3 regions of the Paenibacillus durus genome follow, and region 3 is predicted to be linked to each of the others. Evidence: predicted binding sites of a transcription regulator. Region 3 holds the regulator's gene; each other region holds the start of a gene.
The links. Region 3 encodes Rex, which represses fermentation and respiration genes when NADH is low (regulators of the CRP and FNR family bind a similar motif). Its sites were predicted from a motif close to TTGTGAAATATTTCACAA; they were not measured.
Positions count from the first base shown of each region.

Region 1: the regulator Rex is predicted to act here: its motif matches at 1,516-1,533, upstream of hydE ([FeFe] hydrogenase H-cluster radical SAM maturase HydE).
Region 2: the regulator Rex is predicted to act here: its motif matches at 1,839-1,856, upstream of adhE (bifunctional acetaldehyde-CoA/alcohol dehydrogenase).

Region 1 is NZ_CP009288.1:3,042,787-3,045,936, forward strand. Features, by position in the region: gene hydG ([FeFe] hydrogenase H-cluster radical SAM maturase HydG) at 1-350, opposite strand, end outside; gene hydE ([FeFe] hydrogenase H-cluster radical SAM maturase HydE) at 392-1,450, opposite strand; gene fdhD (formate dehydrogenase accessory sulfurtransferase FdhD) at 1,583-2,398, opposite strand; gene smc (chromosome segregation protein SMC) at 2,618-3,150, shown strand, end outside.
Region 2 is NZ_CP009288.1:4,137,463-4,140,612, forward strand. Features, by position in the region: gene adhE (bifunctional acetaldehyde-CoA/alcohol dehydrogenase) at 1-1,763, opposite strand, end outside; gene PDUR_RS17855 (Crp/Fnr family transcriptional regulator) at 2,629-3,150, shown strand, end outside.
Region 3 is NZ_CP009288.1:3,896,865-3,900,014, forward strand. Features, by position in the region: gene PDUR_RS16620 (amidohydrolase) at 14-1,312, opposite strand; gene PDUR_RS16625 (redox-sensing transcriptional repressor Rex) at 1,302-1,952, opposite strand; gene dinG (ATP-dependent DNA helicase DinG) at 2,330-3,150, opposite strand, start outside.

The DNA.
Region 1 (3,150 bases), 850 kb from region 3:
AGGCGGCTGCGCGCAAACTCGGAATTGGAGTGCTTGTATCCGCAGTAGACACAGTTATTGACGCAGTAGTTGCTGACATAGAGCGGCGCGAACAGCACAATCCGGTTGCCGTATATCCGTTCCTTGATTTCCCTGGATACCTGGTACAGCCGTTCCAGCGTTTCTTCATCATCCACATGCAGCAGAACAGCGGCTTCGCGAGAGGTCAGTCCTTTGCATTTTCTTGCTTTTTCCAGGATTGCGGTTATGAGCGTGCTGTCTTTAACCGCCGTCTCCCCGTATTGCAGCGCTCCCTTGATTTCCTCGTCTTGAATAAAATCAGCCTGATGGCGCTCATTTACTCGGTTCACGAACATCCACTTCTTTCTGGGTTGATTAAAATGACCATTGTTTACCGAACAGCCTGCTCCTCCGGAGAACGCGACAGCCGGTTCAAACTATCTCCGCGGCCCATGTCGACATGGAAGCCGGCACCCTCAATCCGCTGCTCCAGACAGAACCGGCACTGCGCCGATTCATCTCCCGTACAAATTTTATTGTCATATAATGTATATTTTGGACGAGCGGACAGCGGAGACAGATTAGGCATAACTACATTTGCTCCCGCTTGTAATGCGAGTTCCCGACCATACGGATGAACGGTTCCCATCGCTGTAGTAGCCGGGATCAAGGCGCTCGGGACAAACAGCCGCGCAAGTGCAATCATATCTAGTGTGTCCTCCAGAGTACCGGCCGGCTCGTCCTTTAAAGGGGTAGCTTGATGGGGCAAAAAAGGGCCGATGCCAATCATATCCGGATTAAGCTCCTTAACGTACAGCAAATCTTTGGCCAAATCTTCATGCGTCTGTCCGGGCAATCCAACCATAAATCCGGCCCCAACCTGATAGCCAATAGCCTTCAAGGCACGCAAGCGGTCCCGCCGGTTCTCAAAGGTCATGGTCGGGTGCAGCGCCTTATAAAGGCTGCCGGAAGCCGTCTCATGCCGCAGCAAATAACGGTCCGCTCCCGCTTCAAACAACCGGGTATAGGTCTCATCGTCCCGTTCGCCAATCGACAGTGTCACCGCGGTATCCGGATAATGCCGCTTGATATCAGCAATCAGGCCCGCCAGCTTATCCGTTGTATACCAGTCGTCTTCACCGCTCTGCAGAACGAAGGTGCGATAGCCCAGCTCATATCCTTCCCGGCAGCAGTCCATGATTTCTTCGGGGCTCAGCCGATAGCGGCTGACTGTCTTATTTCCAGAGCGTATTCCGCAGTACATGCAGTTTTGTTTGCATATATTGGAGAATTCAATCAGCCCGCGGAGATAGACTCCTCTGCCGTAACGGGCCACACGCTTCTGATGTGCAAAATTATGCAGTTGCCTCCTTGAAGTCTGGTCCAGATTTTCTAGCAGATCGACAATTTCTTCGGAACTGAGCGATTCCTGACCCTTTAAACGTTCCAGTAAATGATTCGTTGAACATCCCTCCCTAAGCTGAACAGATGCATCTTTTTTTGTAATAGATAGTCATGTAAATAATGTAACAATAGTAAAAATACAGAACTATGAGCTTTCTGCTTGAAATCCCGGGTTTGTTCAATTGTTCTTTAAGACCGCACAGTCGCTGATACGCTCGGGACGTGTATAGACATTACATGAATCGTGACGGATAAAACCGACTGTCGTAATGCCGAGCTGTTCAGCCAGCTCAAGGGCCAGGGCTGTGGGCGCGGATTTCGACAAAATGATCTCACAGCCGATTTTGGCAACTTTTAATAAGATTTCCGATGAAATCCGGCCGCTGAACACGATGATTTTGTCATTCAGGTTCATCTCGTGTCTTAGGCAGTGCCCGTAAATTTTGTCGAGCGCATTATGCCGGCCGATATCGCTGCGGGCAAGCAGCACCCCGCCGGTATCGCAAATGGCTGCGGAGTGGACGCCGCCTGTGCGGTGAAACAGCTCCGAACCTGCCTGCACGCCCTCCATGAGGCGAAAACAATCGTCAAAGGATAAAGAGATATGAACGCCGTCCATGACCTTGGCTGTCCTTGCATCGTTAACATAAACGAAACCGTGACGGCCTCCTCCGCAGCAGGAGTTGACATAACGCTTGGCGTACAGCTGGCGGTTAAGATCATTCCAGCGGTCCGTCGAGATGTGAACGTACCCCTTCTCTTCCTGAATCCATAGATCTTTGATATCTTGGATTCCCCGAATGATGCCTTCAGAGGCCAAATAGCCGACAGCCATGTCCTCAATGTATTCCGGGGTGCATACCAGAGTCACGAATTCCTCACCGTTAATCTTGAGTGTAACAGGATGCTCCGTCACGATGAGATCCTGTTCTCTGGTGATTTGTCCTTGCCGGTAACGAATAATGTTTTCCTGCCGTTCAAGTCCCTGCTTCATCTCTATCACCCTTATTAATGAAAGATTAGAAATAGAATAATTACTTTAATAGTAAATAATAGAAGTCACAAAACAACTTTACTACATCACTTTTTGTAATGACTGTCAATTTTATATTTCACAACCAACGATATTTGCTGCACCCTGCTCTTCATTGGAGCGTGCTATGTTAGGTTATGGAACGCTATGGTATAATGGGTCGGAGGTGACTGGCGAGGTATGTTTTTGAAACGGATTGAATTAGCGGGCTTTAAATCATTTGCCGACAAAACGGAGATGGAGTTTGTGCGCGGCATTACGGCTGTCGTAGGTCCGAACGGAAGCGGCAAGAGCAACATTTCCGACGGCATCCGCTGGGTGCTCGGTGAACAAAGCGCCAAATCGCTGCGCGGCGGCAAGATGGAAGATATTATTTTTGCCGGAAGCGATGCCCGCAAGGCGGTGAATTATGGCGAAGTGTCGCTGACGCTGGACAATGAGGATCACGCTCTGCCTCTGGACTTCAGTGAAGTGACGGTAACGCGGCGGGTTCACCGCAGCGGAGACAGCGAATATATGATCAATAAGCAGTCATGCAGACTAAAAGATATTACAGAGCTGTTCATGGATACCGGCATTGGCCGGGAAGCGTATTCCATTATCGGACAAGGCCGGATTGAGGAGATTCTCAGCACCCGTTCAGAGGATCGGCGCGGCATATTTGAAGAGGCGTCGGGCATAGTCAAATATAAATCGCGCAAAAAGGACGCGGG
Region 2 (3,150 bases), 240 kb from region 3:
ACCCGTTTGCGGATATCCATGAATTTTTGCTTCAGACCATCAAAGTCAGCATCCGGATGTTCGTAGAACAGCCACATTCCTTTTGCAGCATCCATAGAGGAACCGCCGCCAAGGGCGATGATGCAGTCCGGCTGGAATCTGTTCATCATGGCAGTACCTTTTTCAACTGTAGTTGTCGATGGATCCGGTTCAACTTCCGAGAACACTTCGATTGCTACAGGAGTTTGGCGTTGACGCAGGTAGTGCTCAACTCTTTCCACATAACCCAGTTTAACCATCATCGGGTCGGTGATGATTGCTACACGAGTGATGTCAGGCATTTTGGCCAGGTATTGGGTTGCGCCTTTTTCAAAGTAGATCTTCTCCGGCAGTTTAAACCATTGCATATTCACGGTACGACGATTCACCCTTTTCACGTTGATCAAGTTAATGGCAGTAACGTTTTGGGATACCGAGTTGCGGCCATAGGATCCGCAGCCCAGAGTCAGCGAAGGGATGTTCGTGTTATAGATGTCGCCGATTGCACCATGGGTGGAAGGCGAATTTACGAGAATACGTCCGGTTTGCAGACGGTTGGAGAATTTCATGATTACTTCTTCGTTGTTCGAGTGGATAGCAGAGCTATGCCCCATGCCTCCGAATTCAACGATCTGAGCCGCACGCTCGATGCCTTGGTCCGCATTCTTAACTTTGTAGCAAGCCAGAACCGGGCTCAGTTTCTCAGCGGACAGCGGGTATTTCGTGCCCACGCCTTCGAGTTCTGCAATCAGGATTTTGGTGCCTGCAGGCACTTGAATTCCGCACATTTCAGCGATTTTTACAGCGGATTGACCGACGATTACCGGGTTAACCGCGCATTTTTCTACGTTCATCGCGCCGTTGGTCAGCTTGGCAGCTTCTTCTTTGTTGACAAAGTAGCAACCGTTGGCGATCAATTTCTTCTTCACTTGGTCGAAAATCGGCTCTTCGATGATGATAGCCTGCTCGGATGCGCAGATCATGCCGTTGTCAAATGTTTTCGAAAGAATAATGTCATTTACCGCTTGATCGATATCAGCGCTCTTTTCAATGAAGGCAGGTACGTTACCAGGGCCTACGCCAAGAGCCGGTTTGCCGCAGCTGTATGCCGCTTTAACCATTGCAGATCCGCCTGTTGCCAGGATCAGAGCCACACCATCATTGTTCATCAGTGCGTTAGTTTTATCCATTGTCGGCTGCTCGATCCATTGGATGCAATTCTCCGGTGCGCCGGCTTTGACAGCAGCATCATGCAAAATCTTTGCAGCAGCGGCACTACACTCTTGCGCAGATGGATGGAAACCGAATATAATAGGATTGCGTGTCTTGGCGGCGATCAATGCTTTAAACATCGTGGTGGATGTTGGGTTGGTTACCGGTGTGATGCCCATAACGATGCCAACTGGCTCGGCAATCTTTTGGAAGTTGTCATAAGGATTATCTTCGATAACACCTACAGTTTTGTCATACTTGATTCCATGGTAGATATATTCTGTAGCAAAGATGTTCTTGGTGATCTTGTCTTCGTAAACACCGCGGCCAGTTTCTTCAACTGCCAGTTTAGCCAGGTACATATGCTTGTCGAGTCCGGCCAGCGCCATAGCATGAACGATATTGTTGACTTGCTCTTGATCAAGGGCCATATAAGCTTCTTGAGCTTTCTTTGCTTTATCTACCAATGTCTGAATATATTCTTCAGCGGTAGGTTGTTTCACTTGGGCGGCCACTTCATTCTTTACTGCCATTTCCCTCGTCCTCCTGTCAATTTGTGTTTGTTCCTCTCTACAAAATCGATAATATCACATCATGTGCCACTTGTATAGTGAAATCTTTCACAAAGTATAAAAATTTTTTTCTTCTATTATAAAACCGCTTACATTACGCCTCTTTTTTAGGGCCATCCTTCCTATATCCTTCTCTTTCTATGCTTATTAATCTCAGACTAACAATCGTTTCTATAGAAGAAATCAATGCCTTTATCCGGGAAATTGCATAAGTTGTCGCTTGTTAGCAGAACTATCCATGCTATTATTCCTAATTTTAATTAAAACTGAGGTTTTTTTGCAAAAGAAGGCTTCATGCTCCGCCGCGCCGCTGATCCGGGAAGCTTTCAAGATCACTGGGAATATGCCAACAAAATAACTTCTTATATAGTATGATCAATCTCCGGCAAAAAAATCGGAAAGCCCCACAGCAGTTCATTACCATTTCTTCGGGTAAGAGCAAGGCGGAAACGTAATAGTCTCCCGATTTGACCCAGATTCGTACAACAACATCATTCAAGCCGGAATAAGCAATCATGTTCATTGTTCTGACCGGCTTATGTCAGCTCTTAAAAAGTTGTGTCTTAAATCACATTCTACTTGCCTAAGGCTTAACCATGTTTTATATTAAGAAAAGCTGTTTGCTCCCTTTCGGGTAACGAAAACAGCATTATTAGAAAAACCTATTAGAAATCACACTAAAAATCGCGCTTTTGAAGTGAAAATAATCACAATGTTGAAAATTAGACACTTTTTCCGTGATTTTTCCACCCACAATTAAAAAATTCATTGTATAATTAATTTAAAATTTATTGAAAAACTGAGGGAATAAAGGGGGATGTCGATTATGAAAGAACATACGAATGTTATCGAAGCCCACGGAAACACTAACTGTTTCTCCGAACAAAACTTTAACAGACTGCTAGTAACGATGAAAGAAAGGTTGGTTCCGGAAGGCTCTCATTTATTCTGGGAAGGCGATTATTCGGATAAGCTGTTTTATCTCAAACGCGGACGCGTCAAGCTGACAAAATCCACGGATGAAGGCAAGGAACTCATACTTTATATGTATCAAGCCGGCGACATGGTCGGCCAAGCCGATCCCTTCTTCAGCACGAAGCACAGCTTCACTGCCGAAGTGATCGAGGAGAGCGAGGTCGGTGTGATCGAACACAAAGATCTCGAAATTCTGATCTGCCAGCACTGTGATTTTGCCATCGACTTTATGAAATGGATGGGTATTCATCACCGCCTGACGCAAACCAAGTTCCGCGATTTGATGATGTACGGCAAACCGGGCGCGCTCTGCTCCACGCTGATTCGTCTGAGTCATACGTACGGCGAGAAGAACGGCGAGGCTATTCTGATT
Region 3 (3,150 bases):
AAGCTCCTTAAATTTACCGATTCAGCAGTCCCTCGAATGCTTCCTGCGCCTTGCGCCGGATTGCCTCTTCGTCCAAGGTCAGGCATTCCCCGTGCTTAATGATCTGCTTGCCGTCGACCCATACATGCTCTACGTCCTTGGCGCTCGCCGAGTATACGGTATGGGATATCAGATCCGTATGCGGAAGCAGATGTGGCTGGTCAATATCAATGGCGATGAAATCAGCTTTCATTCCCGGCGCGAGCCTTCCCACTTGATTAAGGAATAAAGACTTTGCGCCATACTCCGTAGCTATACGCAGGGCCTCGCCTGCCGGAACCGCCGTCGGATCGCCGGACACTCCTTTATGAATCAGCGCGGCTAGACGCATCTCCTCGAACATGTCCAGGTTGTTGTTGCTTGCCGCGCCATCCGTTCCGAGCGATACCGTAACACCGGCCTTCAGCAGCTCGGGAACGCGCGCCACGCCGCTTGCCAGCTTCAGATTGCTGCCCGGATTATGCGAGACGCCAACTTGATTGCGGGCAAGAATTTCGATTTCCTCATCGTTCAGATGGACAGCGTGCGCCACTAGCGACGGCCGGGTGAACATCCCGAGCTTCTCCAGATGGGCAACGGGCCGAAGGCCGTAATCCGCTTCATTTTGCTCCACTTCCCGCCGCGTTTCGGACATATGCGTATGAATAGGCAGGTCGAGGTCATGCGCCGCCTGGACAAATTTCTCGATATAATCCGGAGGACAAGTATACGGCGAATGGGGTGATATCATAGCGGTGATCCGTCCATCCGCCGCGTTATGCCATTTTTTTGCAAAAGCAACCGCTTCCGCAAGCTTCTGATTCTGCACCTCTGCCGGGCACAGCCCGATTACACCACGCATCAGGACGGCGCGTATTCCAGATGCTTCCGCCACCTCAGCCACCCGGTCCATATGATCATACATATCAAGAAACGTCGTTGTCCCGCCCTTGAGCATTTCCAGCACCGAGAGTGCGGTTCCCCAGTAGACGTCGTCTCCGGTGAATTTCCCTTCCATTGGCCACATTTTTTCCTGAAGCCATACCTGAAGGGCAAGATCGTCTCCATAACCGCGCAGCAGCGACATCGCCGCATGCCCATGCGTATTGACAAGCCCCGGAAGGAACAGCAGGCGGTTGCCTTCAAAGACAGGTACGTCTTCTTCAAGAACGGGCGCTTCTTCCCCTATGTACGTAATCAAATCGTTATCAATTACCATATATCCTTCAAAAACAGGCTTATCCGCGCCAGGCACGGCAAATTTGCCGTTTCGGATCATCCATTTAGTACCCATGCTCTTCTTCGTCCTTTCCTTCATGCAGATAGTAAGCCAGACTTTGCAGGTCGGTCGTAAAATCCGCCGCATGCACACGAATCTCAGGCGGCGTCTTCAGGATTACCGGAGCGAAATTCAGGATCGCTTCAATGCCGGCTCCGATAAGAATATCCGCTACTTTTTGCGCCTCCTGCTCGGGCACGGTAATAATGCCTATGCGAATGCCCTGCTCGCGTACGGTACTTGCAAGTTCATCCATAGGCTGAACGGTCAAAGTATTGATCTTGGTCCCGATCTTCGGCGGGTAGGAATCAAAGACGGCCGTAATTTTCATTGTATCTTTCAGATAAATATTGTAATTGGACAGCGCCTGACCCAGATTCCCCGCTCCTACCAGAACAACATTAATCTGTTGGTCGAGCTTCAGGATGTGGCGGATTTTTTCGATCAGGTAGGGTACGTCATAACCAATGCCCTTCCTGCCGAAGTCGCCAAAATAGGCCAAATCCTTGCGGATTTGCGCAGGATTTAAATCCAGTCGTTGTCCGAGTTCTTGAGAAGAAACAGTGGCGATTTCGCGATTTTGCAGGTCGTTCAAAAAACGCAGATATACTGGCAATCTGCGGACGACGGCCTCAGATATTTTGTCCGATTTCATGAGTTCTCCTCCTAAATTTTAAATAGGACCCTCCCAAACCCTCCCTAAAAGGGAGGGCCCCAAGGGCTACCGCCCTCTGGACACCCGCTCACGGCAAATTGGCGCCCGGCAAAAGTTGGGCGGGACCTTGAATCAGGCGGATGAAGGATCGCTTTTCGTCCCTGACGGGACACGCTTGACAATTGGCGGAATCTACATACAGTATGACCCATGTAAAGATTAAGATCGGCAGATCGGCCTATGTTGTACAATGGCCAATCGAAGTGCTGAAAAGCAAAAGACTGGATTGGCCTATGTTATACAATGGCCGATCGAAGTGCTGAAAAGCAAAAGACTGGATTGGCCTATGTTATACAATGGCCAATCGAGTATTTTTATTAGGATGCGCCGTCTTGCTGTAGCCATTCGGCGATGCGGGGGACCATTTGTTCCGTCGACATATGCTCCATTTTAGGTCCTGGCAGCGAGTACAGGAAATACTTACCGTAATAAGATTCGATTACTCTGGTATCATAAACAATAACAATGCCGCGATCCTGCGCGGTCCGTACAAGGCGGCCGAAGCCCTGCTTAAAACGGATTACGGCTTGAGGCACGGACAGCTTCATGAACGGATTCTTCTTCTGCGCCTGCAATAGCTCGGCCTTCGCCTCTGCGAGCGGATGGTTAGGCGGCTGAAAAGGCAGTCTGACGATTGCCAGACAGGTTAGCGCGTCACCAGGGATATCGACGCCTTCCCAGAAGCTGCTCGTTCCAAGCAGGACGGAAGCTGAATTCTCCTGGAACCGGCGGAGCAGCTTGCTTCGGCTTCCTCCTTCAACGCCTTGCCCGAGTACAGTGATATCTTCGGACGCAAGCGCCTCCTTGAGAGGCTCGTATACCTGCCGAAGCATCTTATATGACGTGAACAGCACAAGCATCCGCCCGCGCGTGGTCACTGCGGCTTCAGCCAGGGAATGAACGAGCATATCGACAAATCGGGCGTCGCCGACGGTTCCCTTCACGCTTGGGAAATCCCGCGGAATGACCAGCAGCGCCTGATCCCGGTACTTAAAGGGTGAAGGAAGCTGTATGGTCGATAGCCTTCCTTCCTCCTGCGCCTCGTTCAATCCGAGGTTGTCGATCATATACTGGAACGATTTATCTACGGACAAGGTTGCCGAGGTCAGGACAGCGCTTTTTTTCTTATCAAAGAAAA